DNA from 3 places in the Massilia sp. Soil_C_3 genome. Region 2 is predicted to be linked to each of the others. Evidence: predicted binding sites of a transcription regulator. Region 2 holds the regulator's gene; each other region holds the start of a gene.
The links. The regulator FNR, encoded in region 2, switches genes on or off when oxygen is low (the NO sensors DNR and NnrR bind a similar motif). The targets are predictions, from matches to a motif close to TTGATNNNNATCAA.
Positions count from the first base shown of each region.

Region 1 (5,052 bases), on a different contig from region 2:
CTCCCGATCGATGGCGACCGGGATTGGACCGCCAGTAAGCTCAGCAGTTCAATGCTCATCCATATTTAACGATGACAGCGCCCCCTTTTTTTCATCTGTAGCCTCACCACCAGACGTCGTGTTTTTGTAAAACCTAGTAAACCTGATAGCTACTGTCTCGTCATACATTGCTTAGCGTAATAACCTACCGTATTGACGTCGAGCACGCTCACGCGCCGCCCTGCATTTTCGAGACCACCGCATGCCTCCAGATCGTCCTCCCGGAATGTTCGCGCCGGCAACCCTTGTGACGGGGTTGCTGCTGTCGCTGGCATTCGGCGCCGGCGCCTGGCTCGCCACCTCCGAGGCGATCGAGAGCGATGCCCACGCGCGTTTTCGCAGCATGGCGCGCGCCTCCCAATACACGATCGACGCCCGCATCAAGAGCTATAGCGATGTGTTGCGCGGCGCCGCCGGACTGTTCCGCGCCGCGCCCGACACCACGGCCGACCAGTTCCGCCAGTACGTGCAGCAGCTGGACACCAAGCGCAACTTCCCGGGCATCGAAGTCATCAATTACGCGCGCGCCATCCACACGCCAGGCCTGCCGGCGCTGAACGAGGAGCTGCGTGGACGCCTGGCGCGGCGCGGCGTGCACCACTACGAGCCGCTGGTGGCCCAGCCCGACCGTAATACCTATACGGTGCTGGTCTATATCGAACCCCTGCTCCCGCTCTCGCTCACCAAGCTGGGCATGGACCTGGAAGCACGCGGCACGACCCGGCGCGTGCTGGCCAGCGCGCGCGATTCCGGCTTGCCGAGCGCCTCGGGCACCCGCATCGAGCTGTTTTCGGGCCCCAACCAGAACGGCCTGGCGCTGCGCCTGCCGGTGTACCGCAGCGACATGCCCACCGACTCGGTGGAGGGGCGGCGCCTGGCCTATATCGGTTCGGTCGGCATCGGTTTCGGCGTCGCGCGCCTGGTGGGCGGGGTGCTCGACGAGTTCCCGGTCCGTGGCGCGCGCCTGATCCTGACCGAGCTGACCGCGGTGACGCCCGAGCCCGGCGAGACGCCGCCGCGCGCCATGCTGTACGACAGCCTGGCCAGCCCCGAGCGTCCCAACCCGCCGCCGCCGCTGGACGACAGCAGCGTGTTCGCGACCAGCCTGCCGATCGAATTCAACCAGCGCATCTGGCGCGCCGACTTCAGCATCCCGAAGTCGGTGCTGTACACGCGTTTCGACATGTACTACCCCTGGCTGGCCGCCTTCGCCGCCGGCATCAGCACCGCCCTGCTCTACGCCCTGTTCCAGATCCTGGCCTCGTCGCGCCGCAACGCCCTGCGCATGGCCGAGGAAATGACGCGCGAACTGCGCGCCAGCCAGGCCAAGCTGCAGGCCAGCCACGAAAAGCTGCGCCTGCTGGCGGCGCATGCAGAGCAGATCAAGGAAGGCGAACGCAAGCGCATCGCGCGCGAGATCCACGACGACCTGGCGCAGAACCTGCTGGCGCTGAAGATCGAGGCCGAGCTCCTGGCCAACCGCACCCGCGGCGGCCACCGGCGCCTGCACGCGCGCGCCGACGCCACCGTGCGCCAGATCGACGTCACCATCCGCAGTGTGCGCCAGATCATCAACGACCTGCGCCCCAACGTGCTCGACCTCGGCCTGTCGGCGGCGGTCGACTGGCAGGTGGCCGATTTCGCGCGCCGCACCGGCATCGAGTGCGAGCTGGTCGACGACGACGGCGAGCACCGCATCGACGACCACAGCGCCACCGCCTTCTTCCGCATCCTGCAGGAGTCGCTCAACAATGTGGCGCGCCATGCGCGCGCGACCAGGGTCAGGATCGCCTTGCAGCAGCAGGCCGACATGCTGACCATGACGATCCGCGACAACGGCGTCGGCATGCAGCCGGGAAGCCGCAACCGCCACGGCTCGTTCGGCCTGGTCGGGATCGAGGAGCGGGTCGGCATCCTCGGCGGCTCGTTCTCGATCAGCAGCGGCCTGGACGTCGGCACCACGGTGGTGGTGTCGATCCCGGTCACGCCCATGTTCGGCGACGACGATGTGATGTATGGGGGGCCGCTGTCGACGGTGGCGGTGGCCGCATGACGACGCGCGTCGTCATTACGCAGTGTTGCAACAAATATCGTTATTTACGGCATGAGTTTGATCAAGCTCAACAGATGCAATGACTATCCGCATGAAAATTTTTATCACTGTCACGGGTCAAGACGAACTTGGCAGCAGTAGTTTCGACCAGGAGGCCATGACGCGAGCCAGTACCACCAGCTTCAATCGCACGACTGCCATGCCAAACAGGGATAACGCAGCGCCATTACAATCTAACGAGGTGATAACCATGTCGACCAATACCGAATTCTCAGTGTTCGAAGCTCTTGACCTGACACCCATCAAAATGAAACTGATGCATGCGGAATCGGGCGAAGGCTGGTCCGAACGCCGTGCCAACGCGGTCGAGGCCGAGTACCGGCGCTTCTTGTTCCTGACGAAAAAGTACCCGGACGACGGCGCCTCGCCGACGGTCGATGTCGACACGTTCTGGCACTATCACATCCTCGACACGATGAAGTACGCACGCGACTGCGAAGCGACCTTCGGCTTCTTCCTCCATCACTACCCCTACGTCGGCATGGGCGCCGGCGCCAATGAAGGCGAACGCGAACGCGCGGGCGAGCGTATGCGTGAAATCTACGAAGCCGAATTCGGCGTGGTCATCAAGGGCGACGCTGCCTGGTGCGCAATTTCGGGCAAGCAAGCCGCTCAGGCCGATGGCACCGCCTGGTGCGCAGCTCCGGGCAAACAAGCCGCCCAGGCTGGCGACACCGCATGGTGCGCAGCGCCGGGCAAGCAAGCCGCCCAAGCCGCTGACACCGCGTGGTGCGCAGCGCCGGGCAAGCAAGCTGCCCAGGCTGGCGACGCCGCATGGTGTGCAGCCCCGAGCAAGCAAGCCGCCCAGGCCGGTGACACCGCATGGTGTGCGGCGCCGAGCAAGCAAGCCGTCCGGGCCGGTGACTCCGCATGGTGCGCGGCGCCGAGCAAGCAAGCCGCCCAGGCCGGTGAAACCGCATGGTGTGCAGCTCCAGGTAAGCAAGCCGTCAAGGCTGGTGACACCGCCTGGTGCGCGGCCCCGAGCAAGGCCGCGCAAGCCGCCTGACCGTCTGAATCAACGCCAAGGCCCGGCCCCGCAGCCGGCATCGCGGTCGTGGCCGCCATGCCGGCTGTCGCCCTATACGGCGCCAGCCATCATTGCCTCGCTGCCCTTCCTGATCATCAGCGCCCGCAATTCGCTGATGCTGAAATCGCTCTCCTCATGCATGCGGATCAGCAGCGTGGCGCCGATCGGCAAGGTGTTGTGGCGGATCTTGCTGATCACGGGCGGCGCCACTTCGAGCAGCTGCGACAGGGCTGCGTCATTCTTCAGGCGCAGGCGGGAGATGATGGCGTCGAGGACCCGGTTGGGGTCGTACTCGGCGCCAGGCGGAAGGCGGCGGATCGGCATGACTCTTTCAATTAATTATTATTGCTGCTTAAGACGCGGCGCCGCGAAAAATTAGCAGAAAGAGGCAAACCATCAGCATTTATACGGCTATTTTCGCGGGACGCGAAATTATACAGATAGTCGATAAATAATGTTTACTAATCTACTTCATTAACTTATAGCCCAGATGCGAGGCGCGCCAGCGTCGTGGCGACGTCGGGATGACGCAGGCGCACCCGCAGTTCGCGCCGCAGGCGCGTGTCGTCCAGCTGCCGCGATTCCGACATGAACGACAGCAGCATTGGCGACACCACGGCCTGCAGTTCGGCGCGCGCCAGGCGCGGCGGGCGGTTCATGCGGAAGGCGTCGGCCACGGCATCGAAATAATCGGCCATCTTCATGCGCGTGCGGTCCACCGCGTGCACCACGCGCCCGGCCCGTCCGCGCAACAGCGCCGCCAGCACGATGCGCGCCAGGTCGTCGGCGTGCACGTGGCTGGTGTAGACGTCGTCCTCGGCACGCAGCGCCGGGGTGCCCTGCTCCAACCGGCGCAGCGGCAGGCGGTCGTCGGCGTAGATGCCCGGCACGCGCAGGATGGACAGCGACGCGCCGGTGGCCAGGGCCCAGGCGCGCAGCACGCGTTCGGCGTCCACGCGCCGCCGCGCACGGGCATTGCGCGGCGCTACCCGCCGGTGTTCATGGACCAGCGCGCCGCCGCAGTCGCCGTACACGCCGCTCGTGCTCACATACACCATGCGCTCGACCTTTCCCAGCGCCGCCACCAGGTGGCGCGTGCGCCGATCGTGCTCGCCATCCGGCTGCGGCGGCGCCAGGTGCAGCACCCACGGCGCGAGCCGCCGCAGGCGCGCCAGGGTCGCGGGCCGGTCCAGGTCCGCCACCAGCGGCACCGCGCCCAGCGCACGCAGCTCGGCGCGGCGCTCGGGCTGGCTGGTCAGGGCGAATACCCGGTATTTCGCGGCCAGCAGCGGCAGCAGGCGCATGCCGACGTCGCCGCAGCCGACGATGAGCAGGCGGGGACGGGCGAAGGAGGAGCGGTCGGGCATGGGTTCGGGCGCGGTAGAGACGGACCGCGGCACTGTAGCACAGCGGTCGCGCCGACGCCGGCGCCGGGCCGGGCCACCCGCGCCCGGCAAAACCGGGGCCGGTGTAAAATAGCGCAGAGTTGCGGAAAACCGCCATTGGATCAACCACTTGCGCTAGCTTGCGCGCCAACCACCGAATCGCATGACCTTCCAGATCACCGTCCAGCCCAGTGGCAGCCAGTTCACCTGCGAAGCCGATGAAACCGTCCTTTCCGCTGCCATCCGCGCCGGCATCGGCCTGCCCTACGGCTGCAAGAACGGCGCCTGCGGCTCGTGCAAGGGCAAGGTGCTCAATGGCGCGGTGGAGCACAAGCCGCACCAGCAGCGCGCGCTGTCCGACATCGAAAAGACCGGCGGCATGTCGCTGTTCTGCTGCGCCGTGCCGGGCGGCGACCTGGTGATCGAGGCGCGCGAAGTGGGCGGCAGCTCGGACTACCCGCTGCGCAAGATGCCGACCCGGATCGCCG
Region 1 is NZ_JBDGJG010000002.1:109,724-114,775, reverse strand. Features, by position in the region: gene AC3A6F_RS03410 (sensor histidine kinase) at 287-2,092, shown strand; gene AC3A6F_RS03405 (glycine-rich domain-containing protein) at 2,343-3,158, shown strand; gene AC3A6F_RS03400 (hypothetical protein) at 3,231-3,503, opposite strand; gene AC3A6F_RS03395 (NAD(P)H-binding protein) at 3,659-4,546, opposite strand; gene AC3A6F_RS03390 (CDP-6-deoxy-delta-3,4-glucoseen reductase) at 4,728-5,052, shown strand, end outside.
Region 1: AC3A6F_RS03405 (glycine-rich domain-containing protein) is a predicted target of FNR. The motif match lies at 2,150-2,163, and genes of this name have one in related genera.

Region 2 (5,052 bases):
TCGCGCGCGGCATCGACTGTTCGCCCGAGCAGGTCTTCGTCACGCCTGGCTACCACGGCGCGCTGGAATTGGCGCGGCGCGTCCTGCTGCGCGATGGCGACATCGGGTGGTACGAGGATCCGGGCTATGTGCTCGCGCGGCGTTTCCTGGTGCAGTCCGGGCTGCGCCTGGCGCCGGTGCCGGTCGACGACGAAGGACTGGACGTGGCGCGCGGCCTGGAGCGAACGCCGGATGCGCGGTTCGCCGTGGTGACGCCCACCCACCAGAGCCCTACGGGCGTGGCGATGTCGCTGCCGCGCCGGCTGGAACTGCTGGCATGGGCCGACGCCGCCCGCGCCTGGATCATCGAGGACGACTACGACAGCGAGTTCCGCTATCACGGCCGTCCGTTGCCGGCCCTGAAAAGCATCGACCGCCACGGCCGGGTGCTGTACACCGGCACCTTCAGCAAGGTGCTGCTACCCGGCCTGCGGCTGGCCTACCTGGTCGTCCCTGAAGCGCAAGTGGCGCGCGTGCGCGACATGGTCGACCATCTTCCCGGCCCGGGTTCGATCCTGCCGCAGGCGACGGTGGCCGAGTTCATGGAACAGGGCCACTTTGCGCGCCACCTGCGCAGGATGCGCACGCTGTACGCCGAGCGGCGCGGCTACCTGGTCGAGGCGCTGGCGCGAGAGATGGGAGACGCGCTGACGGTGCAGCCGCAGGCCGGCGGCATCCACGTGCTGGCGCGGCTCGCCGCCGGGCATGACGACCGGGCGCTGGCCGCGGCGGCGCGGGCGCGTGGAATGGGATTGCAAGCCCTCGGCGACTGGCGGATGGGCAGGTCGCGCCGCGGCGGCTTGTTGATGGGGTTTGCCAATTTTGCGACGCCGGAGGCGGCAACCGAAGCAGTGCGCCGCCTCCGCGCCTTACTGAACGAAACCTGGAGCATCTGATATGCAAACTACCCAAGAACTGGTCGCCATGATCCGCTCTGCCTGGGACGGCGCCCAGCCCCCAGCCGGTGAAAATATCTCGCGCCCGACCTACGACGACGAGGGCGTGTCTGCCTATTTTTCCGGTAAGACCTGGGACGGCCATACGGCGCGGCAGCTTCGGCGACTGGATTTCGCACCGTGCATCCTTACCCAGGAAGCGTTCGCCTACTATTTGCCGGCCTACCTGATCGCGGATATCGAAGACCCGAAAACCTCCGACACAAATATGGAAAGGGCCGTCTTCTGGCTCGACCGGGATAAGGTTCGTGATCTGGATGAGCAAGGGCCGGCGGTCATCGACAGGCTGACGGCGCCGCAGCGCTCGGCGCTGAGGCAGTACATCCTGTTCATCGAGCGTCGGGAGCGAGGGTTTCACGATGAGCTTTGGGAGAAGATCGGCAGGCATCTCGATGAAGCGGATGCCTGATCCTAGTGCGCGCCCCGGTGCGCCGAGGCGCACGAGATCACGCCCGACACCAGCAGCGCCAGCGCGGCCGTCTCGAACCCGCTCGGCCAGCGCGCTTCCCACAGAAAGCCATACAAGGCCGCGAAGATGGTTTCGAACACGATCATCTGACCCATCAGGCTCAAGGGCAGCGCGCGGCTGGCGTGGTTCCACAGGGCGTTGCCGACCACCGAGCACAGGATGGCAACCGCACTGACCAGCGCGCCGAACCGCAGCCAGGCCGGCAGGGTGTGTTCGCCCGACGCCAGTACGAAGGCGGGCACCGCCAACGCCAGCGCCATGACGCCCGTCACCACGCCCACCAGCAGATTCCATTCATGCGACGAAACCCCCTCGATGCGCGCCAGCCAGCGGCTGTTATGTACCGCGAAGATGGTCCACGACACCAGCGCACCGAAGGCGCAGGCCAGGCCGGCCAGCGATCCCGGGGCAGACGCCGACAGCGACTCCCAGCCGATGCAGGCCAGGCCGGCGCCACTCAGCAGCAGCGAAGGCAGCAGACGGCGCAGTGGCACCGCGTCGCCGTCGCGCGAACCGACCAAGGTGACCGCGATCGGCAGCAACCCGATCACGATCGAGGCCATGGCCACGCCGCCCAGTTGCACGGCATTGGCGAGAAACAGGTAATAGACGATATTGCCGGTGAGGCTGAGCCCGATCAAGGTGCGCCAGGCCGGCCAGCCGAGGTGGCGGCGCAACCGTCCCCAGGCAGGGTAGATGAGGATGGCGGCGACCAGGCCATAGGCCAGGTAGCGTCCGGCCGAGAGCTGGATCGGCAGGAATTCGGGCGCCAGTTCCGGGGCCAGGAAGACCAGGCCCCAGAGTGCGCCGGCGGCGATCCCGGCGCCGATGCCGAGCAGGGTGGAGCGGGACAGTCCGCCCGCGCCAGTAGCTGTGTACATGATGAGAATCTCCTTTGAGTGGAGATTCTCTGGCCTGGACCTGCCCCTGGTCTTGGCCGGGACTACTGCGGTTTTGGCGACTTCTCCTGACCCGCACGCCGATAGGCGGCGGGCGTGGTGTCGAACACGCGGCGCATCGCCCGCGTCAGGCTGGCCTGGTCCGAGAAGCCGCAGGCCAGGGCGATGTCGGCCACGCTGCGCGCGCTGTGGGTCAACAGGCCGCGTGCGCAATCCAGGCGGCAGCCCAGCAGCCAGGCATGTGGGGTGCTGTCCATCTCTTCGCGAAACAGCGCGTGCAGGCGGCTGACGCTCAGGTTGGCGGCGCGCGCCATCGATTCGGTGCTCCAGGCCAGGCCGGGCGCGGCCTCGATGCGCGCCAGCAGGGCCGCCAGGCGCGAGGTGGCGCGCGGCGCGTCCAGGCTCAGGGTGTCGAGCAGCAGCGGCACCCAGCCGTGCACCAGCGATCGGGCCGGCGCGGATTCACGGGCCATCAGTCCCATGAACTCGACCAGCTTGCGCGCCGCAGGGCCGAGCGTGACGAAGGGCCGCTCGAGCAGGCGCTGCCAGGGACCGTCGCCGAAGGCGGCGCCGTCGACGTCGACGATCAGGGAATCATTCGCGCCCGGGCTCGACTGCGCATGCCAGGCGCCGGGCGCCACCAGCGCGCCATGCAGGGGATCGAGGCGGCCGCGCCGCTCTTCGATGTCGAGCACGACTTCGCCGTGCACCGGCAGCACCAGCTGGGCGAAGTCGTGGCGGTCGCCCCAGTGCACGCGGTCGTAGCTGCGCAGGTGCAGGTCGCACGACGGCAGCGGCGTCATGCTGTCAGGCCATCGGGCTGCACACGTCGGTGCCGGCCGCCAGCGCCTTCAGCTTGACCGGATCGAGCAGGGTGACTTCGCGCTTGTCGACCTCGAGCCAGCCCTGCTTTTTAAAGCGCGACAGCAGGCGGCTGATGCTTTCGATCGTCAGGCCCAGGTAGTTGCCGATGTCTTCGCGCGACATGCGCAGCTGGAAGCGGTTGGCCGAATAGCCTCGGGTGGCATAGCGCGCCGACAGGTTGACCAGGAACACGGCGAAGCGCTGCTCGGCGCGCATATTGCCGAGCAGGAGCATGACGTTCTGCTCGCGCGTGATTTCCTGGCTCATGATGCGGTGGAAGTGGCGCAGCAGGGTCGGCACTTCGCCGAACAGGTCTTCCAGGCGCGCGAACGGGATCTCGCACACCTCGGAATCTTCCAGCGCCACCGCGTCGCAATGGTGGGTGCCACTGATCGCATCCATGCCCAGCAGCTCGCCGGCCATCTGGAAGCCAGTGATCTGGGCTTCACCGGCGGCATTCACCTGATAGGTCTTGAAGTGGCCGAAGCGCACCGCGTACAGGTTGCGGAACGATTCGCCGACGCTGTACAGGCGCTCGTCGCGCTCCAGGCGGCGACGGCGGCCGATGATCTTGTCCAGGCGGTCGATGTCGGCGTCTTCGAGGCCCATCGGCAGGCACAGCTGGTGCATGCTGCACTGGGCGCAGGATTTGAGGGCGTGGATATTGAGTGGCGGCTCGGCTTGCCGGGACAGGGTCTGGCTCATGAGGGATGGTCGCTTGGTTCGGTACACCGCGATTATAGACGTGTTGAAGCGTCAATCTCGACAAACACATGCCATTTATTTGCAATTGAGAAACAACTCCGTTGCGTTCCGTTGCGTTCCGGTCGTTCGGCGCCCCTGCTCACCCATACCGGGTTCATTTAGCCTTAAACGCAACTGTGCGCACTCAATATCAATCGAGGCCTACACTGCCATATAAATTGAACAACTGGAGTGATCCCCAGTGTCATCAACTACTGAGACCGTGTCCGATCGCAGCGCCTTTGCCACCGCAATCGCGCGCCCGGACCTGCCGCCGGGCGGCGAAGACCAGGCCAGGGCGGATCTGTATGCCTTGCTCTCCCGCCTGCTGCTGGCCGCGCCCGACGCGGCGCTGCTCGATGCGCTCGCATCCAGCGATCCCATCCTGGCTGAGGGCGGCGACCCGGCGCTCGAACGCGCCTGGGATCAACTGACCGTGGCGTCCGGCGTGATGGACCCCCGGCTCGTCCACGATGAATTCAGCGCGCTGTTCGTCAGCGTCGGCACCCCGCCGGTCGACCCGTATGGCTCGCGCTACCTGGCCGGCTACATGAACGACACGCCGCTGGCGCACCTGCGCGAAGACCTGGCCCGGCTTGGCCTGGCGCGCATACAGGGGCGGGGCGAGTTCGAAGACCACCTCGGCGCGCTGTGCGAGACCATGCGCGTGCTGGTGGCCGGCGCGCCCGGCATCCGGCGCCAGCCGCTGGACGTGCAGCGCCGCTTCTTCGAGGCCCACATCGGCTCCTGGTGCATGCGCGCGCTGGACGACATCGCCAATGCCGACGACGCCAACTATTACCGCCTGGTCGCCCGCTTCGCACAGGCGTTCCTGGCAATCGAGGCGGAAAGCTTTGGAGTAGGAGAGGACACCGATGAACAAGCATGATCCACGAGTCCAGCAGGATCCCGGCCAGGACCGGCCCGACCCGGCGCGGCGCGGCTTCCTGAAAGCCGCCCCGCTGGGCGCGCTGGTGGTGGCCGCTGCCGCCGCCCCGGCGACCGCGGCGCCACAGGCCGCCCCGGCCGCGCCCGACCCCAAGGTCAAGCGCGGCTACCACGAGACGGATCACATCCGCCG
Region 2 is NZ_JBDGJG010000008.1:301,310-306,361, reverse strand. Features, by position in the region: gene pdxR (MocR-like pyridoxine biosynthesis transcription factor PdxR) at 1-935, shown strand, start outside; gene AC3A6F_RS18510 (DUF6714 family protein) at 937-1,404, shown strand; gene AC3A6F_RS18505 (DMT family transporter) at 1,407-2,345, opposite strand; gene AC3A6F_RS18500 (AraC family transcriptional regulator) at 2,408-3,166, opposite strand; gene fnr (fumarate/nitrate reduction transcriptional regulator Fnr) at 3,171-3,932, opposite strand; gene AC3A6F_RS18490 (TorD/DmsD family molecular chaperone) at 4,174-4,860, shown strand; gene AC3A6F_RS18485 (formate dehydrogenase) at 4,847-5,052, shown strand, end outside.

Region 3 (5,052 bases), on a different contig from region 2:
TGCGAGCGCGTGACGTCGCCCGCGCCGGGACGCTCGACCTTGATCACATCGGCGCCGAACCAGGCCAGCAGCTGGGTGCAGGCCGGGCCGGCCTGGACGTGGGTGAAGTCGATGATCTTGATGCCTTCGAGTGGTTTGCTCATGATGTCAGTCTCCTTTATTCAGTCGATAGTGCGGGCACCACCGGCGGCCTCGTGGGCGCCGGCGGTCGTGCGTGTCGCTTCGCTGTACTACTGATCGGTCACTTTTTCGCGTTGCTTTGCGGATTCAGATTGGTCAGGCGGCCGCTCTCGGTGCCGGCGGTCTCGTCGATCACGGCATTGATCAGGGCGGGCTTGCCGGCGGCGATTGCCTCGCTCAGCGCCCGGGTCAGTTCTTCCGGGCTGGTCACGTGGTAGCCGATGCCGCCGAAGGCCTCGATCATCTTGTCGTAGCGGGCGTTCTTGACGAACACGGTCGGGGCGACGTCCTTGCCGCCGGTTGGGTTGACGTCGGTGCCGCGGTACACGCCGTTATTGTTGAAGATGATGGTCGTCACCGGCAGCTCGTAGCGGCAGATGGTCTCGAGCTCCATGCCGGAAAAACCGAAGGCGCTGTCGCCTTCGATCGCGACCACCGGCTTGCCGCTGACGACGGCCGCGCCGATCGCGTAGCCCATGCCGATGCCCATGATGCCCCAGGTGCCGGAGTCGAAACGCTTGCGCGGCTGGTACTGGTCGACGATGCTGCGCGCGTAATCGAGCGTGTTGGCGCCCTCGTTCACCAGGTTGATGTCGGGGTGCTGCTTGAGCACGTCGCGGATGGCACGCAAGGCGGTGTGGAAGTTCATCGGCGCCACGTCGCGGTTGAGCAGCGCCGCCATCTTGGCCGTGTTCTGCTCCTTGCGCTCGGCGATGGGGCCCAGCCATTCCGCGTCCGGTTTGGCGATGCCGGCGCCGTCGAGCCCGTCGAGCAGGGCCGCCACGCACGAGCCGATGTCACCGATCAGCGGCGCGGCGATCGCCACATTGCTGTCGATCTCGGTCGGCGAGATGTCGATCTGGACGAACTGCTTGGGCTTGCCCCAGGTCTTGCCCTTGCCATGGGCCAGCAGCCAGTTGAGGCGTGCGCCGATCAGCACCACCACGTCGGCCTCGGCCAGCACGTAGGAGCGGGCCGCCGAAGCCGACTGGGCATGCGTATCAGGCAGCAGGCCCTTGGCCATTGACATCGGCAGGTAGGGAATCCCGGTGCGCTCGACCAGCGCGCGGATGTCGTCGTCGGCCTGCGCGTAGGCGGCGCCCTTGCCAAGCAGGATCAGCGGCTTCTTCGCGCCCTTGAGCAGCGCCAGCGCGCGCTGCACCGAGTCCGGGGCCGGGATCTGGCGCGGCACCGCGTCGACCACCTTGATCAGGGAACGCTTGGCGTGGCCAGCCTCGATCGTCTGCGCCAGCAGCTGGGCCGGCAGGTCGAGATAGACGCCGCCAGGACGGCCCGAAACGGCGGCGCGGATCGCCCGCGCCACGCCGACGCCGATGTCCTCGGCCTTGTTGATGCGGTAGGACGCCTTGGCGTAGGGCTTGGCCGCGTTCAGCTGGTCCATTTCTTCATAATCGCCCTGCTGCAGGTCGACGATCTCGCGCTCGCTCGAGCCCGAGATCAGGATCATCGGGAAGCAGTTGGTGGTCGCGTTGGCCAGCGCCGTCAGGCCGTTGAGGAAGCCTGGCGCCGAGACGGTCAGGCAGATACCCGGCTTTTGCGTCATGTACCCGGCGATTGCCGCGGCATTGCCGGCGTTCTGTTCATGACGAAAGCCGATGAAACGCATCCCTTCGGCCTGCGCCAGGCGCGCCAGGTCGGTAATCGGAATGCCGACCAGGCCGAAGATCGTATCGATGTCGTTGTGTTTCAAGGCATCGATTACCAGGTGGAAGCCGTCGGTCACGTCTACCGATACGTGGTTAGTCATTGCTGTCTCCAGTTATTGTCGATCCGGGCAGAACGCGGTGTGTATCGCCCGCAAACCATCATAGCCAGCGCGCCTGATTTGTCTCATTGACCATGGTCAATTTTGGCCGCATGATGCGAGAATCTCGCTAAACGGCCGCGTTCATGACGACTATTGCAAATCACTCGGAACGGAACATCATTCGTCTGCAGTTAAAGCAGAACATAGTGCTCAAGGAACTGCGCGACAGCGAGATGGCGGCGCTCGAGCCGTACCTGACGATCGAGAACCACCAGAAGGGCGACCTGCTCATGAACCAGGGCGTGCACGAGATGTCGCAGTACTTCATCCTGGACGGCATCCTCAAGCGCCAGGTCTCCAACCAGGAAGCCAAGGAGATGATCCTGCGCTTCTCGGCGGAACGGGACATCGAAACCAGCTACGCCGCCTGGTGTCTCAAGATGCCGACGCCATTTTCCATCGCGTGCGTCACCAAGGTACGGGTGGCGCGCATGCCGCTGCCGCAATGGGTCGATTTCCTAGCAAGTCACAGCACCGTGAAGCAGGCCTTTGAATATGAGGTCATGAACCTGATGAGCGCCATCATGGCGCACACCATCACGCTGCATCTGCTCGATGCGCCGGGCCGGGTCCACCGCTTCATGCGCAAGCACCCCGACCTGTTCGAACGGCTGCCCAAGAAAGAACTGGCGGCGTATTTGAACCTGTCTCCGGAAACGTTGAGCCGGTTGAAAAATCGGGGGAAGATTTGAAGACCAGGCGAAGTCATTGATCTCGTTGGCACAAAAACCGTCGCCCCCGCGAAGGCGGGGGCCCAAGTTTGCAAGCGTTTCGGTAACGCAAAACTTAGGCCCCCGCCTCCGCGGGGGCGACGTGCATAGTGCAACTAAGCTGTCGTCACCGCCCTCTGCAGCTTGACCCCACCACCCTCCTCGGTCATGGTCTGCTCAAGGAGCTTGACCAGCGCATACGCCGAATCGATATGCGGCGTCGGGGTGCCGGTCATGCGCGCCAGTTCGATCACCGATCCGACCAGCGCATCGATTTCCGGCCCCCGGCCCGCCTCCACGTCCTGCAGCATCGAGGTCTTGTGCTTGCCGATCTGCGCCGCGCCTTCGATGCGCCGGTCCAGGGTCACGCGGAAGGTGATGCCCAATTTGGTGGCCACCGCTTCCGCCTCGCGCATCATCTCCGCCGCCAGCTCGCGTGTCAGCGGGTATTGGCAGATGTCGACCAGGGTCGAATGCGCCAGCGCGCTGATCGGATTGAAGCTGACGTTGCCCCATAGCTTGAGCCAGATCTCGGCGCGGATATTGTCCAGCACCGGCGACTTGAAGCCGGCGTTCTGGAAGCAGGCCGATACCGCCTCCACCCGCTCGCTCGTGGTGCCGTCCAGCTCCCCCAGCGGGAAGCGCACGCCTTCGATGTGCCGGATGACGCCCGGCGCCACTAGTTCGGCGGCCGGATACACCACGCAGCCCAGCACCCGCTCCGGTGGAATCCGACGCGCCAGCTCGCCGCCGGCATCGACGCTGTGCACGGTGCGCCCGTCGAACTCGCCGCCATGGCGGTGGAAATACCAGAACGGTATGCCGTTCTGCATCGTCACCACCACGGTGCGTGGACCGAACAGCTTGCCGATCTGGGCCGATACGCCGTCGACCTGGTGCGCCTTGATCGCCAGGATCACCAGGTCCTGCTCGCCGGCCGCGTCATAGTCATCCGTCGCGCGCACTTGCGAGGCGACCCTCTCCTCCCCGTCCATCTCGATGAGCTTGATGCCGTTCGTGCGGATCGCCGCCAGATTTGCGCCCCGCACGATGAATGTCACCTCCTCGCCCGCCAGCGCCAACCTGGCGCCAACGAGGCCGCCAATTGCCCCCGCTCCAATTACTGCGATCTTCATGACCCACCCCTTGTCGTCGTTTACTCGAACCGATTGATGAGCTTTCCGATGCCGTCGATCTCTACCTCGATCGTGCTGCCCGGCCGCATCGAGCCGAAGCCGACCGACGTCCCGCACAGCAGGAGGTCGCCCGGCTCCAGTGTCATGTCCTGGGAGATTCGGCTGACCAGCTCGGCCACCGAAAACACCATGTCGTTGATCGGGTAGTCCTGGCGCACCTCGCCGTTCAGGGTCGTGCGCACGACCAGCATTGCCGGGTTGAGCCCGGTGGCAATCACCGGGCCGAACGGGCAAAAGGTGTCGAAACCCTTGGCGCGCACCCACTGGGGAAAGGTCGGATCGCGCCCGATGATCTCGCCCACGGTGACGTCGTTGGCGCAGGTATAGCCGAACACGTAGTCGGCCGCCTCCTCGACCGGGACGGCAGTGCAGCGGCGGCCGATCACGATCGCCAGCTCGCCCTCGAACGCCACCTTGCCCTCGCACAGCGGCTTGCGGATCGTGCCGCCCGGCGCCAGGTAGGAGGTCGATGGCTTCATCAGGTAGAGCGGCTCGGCTGGGGGCGCCAGGCCCAGCTTCTGGCCGAGCGCGTGAAAGTTATTCCACATCGCCAGGACCTTGCCCGGCACGCTCGGCGTGAGCACCTCGACCTCGTTCAGGTTCACCGCCATGTCGGTCCGGCGCGGGCTGTCGAACATATCGCCCTTGAAGATCCGGATCTTGTCGCCCTCGAGTGTGCCAAAACGTACGGTATCGAGGTGTTGAAAGCGTATCCAGTGTCGGATCATGTGGGGTCTCTCGTACGTCGGGTCGGTGGATGCTCTGATTGTGGAAGAACGATTTCCGTATATCCTTGACCACGGTTAAGATTCGAAAATCTCAACAGGGCCGCTCAGGTCTAGGCGCCGATCTGGCGCTGCTGGAGCGCGGACCAGTCGATGAAAGCCCCCGGATTACAGCCCGCAGCGCTCAGCTGCGCCTGGCAGCGTTCCTTGGCAGCCAGGATCGCCTCGACCAGGAAATCGGCGTCGTGCGCGCTCAGCAAGTGCGACTGGTGCCGCGCCAGGTAGTTGCGCAGGCCGGTGCGGTCGTCGGCGCCGCCGACCGCGTTGGCATAGAGTCCGGTATCCCAGACCCAGCTCAGTCCCAATTCATGAAACGCCGCGTTATAGGCGTTGCACTCGGCATCAACGTTGCT
Region 3 is NZ_JBDGJG010000002.1:255,371-260,422, reverse strand. Features, by position in the region: gene frc (formyl-CoA transferase) at 1-143, opposite strand, end outside; gene oxc (oxalyl-CoA decarboxylase) at 242-1,948, opposite strand; gene AC3A6F_RS04110 (Crp/Fnr family transcriptional regulator) at 2,092-2,700, shown strand; gene AC3A6F_RS04105 (2-dehydropantoate 2-reductase) at 2,835-3,854, opposite strand; gene AC3A6F_RS04100 (fumarylacetoacetate hydrolase family protein) at 3,875-4,642, opposite strand; gene AC3A6F_RS04095 (HAD family hydrolase) at 4,753-5,052, opposite strand, start outside.
Region 3: oxc (oxalyl-CoA decarboxylase) is a predicted target of FNR. The motif match lies at 2,035-2,048, and genes of this name have one in related genera.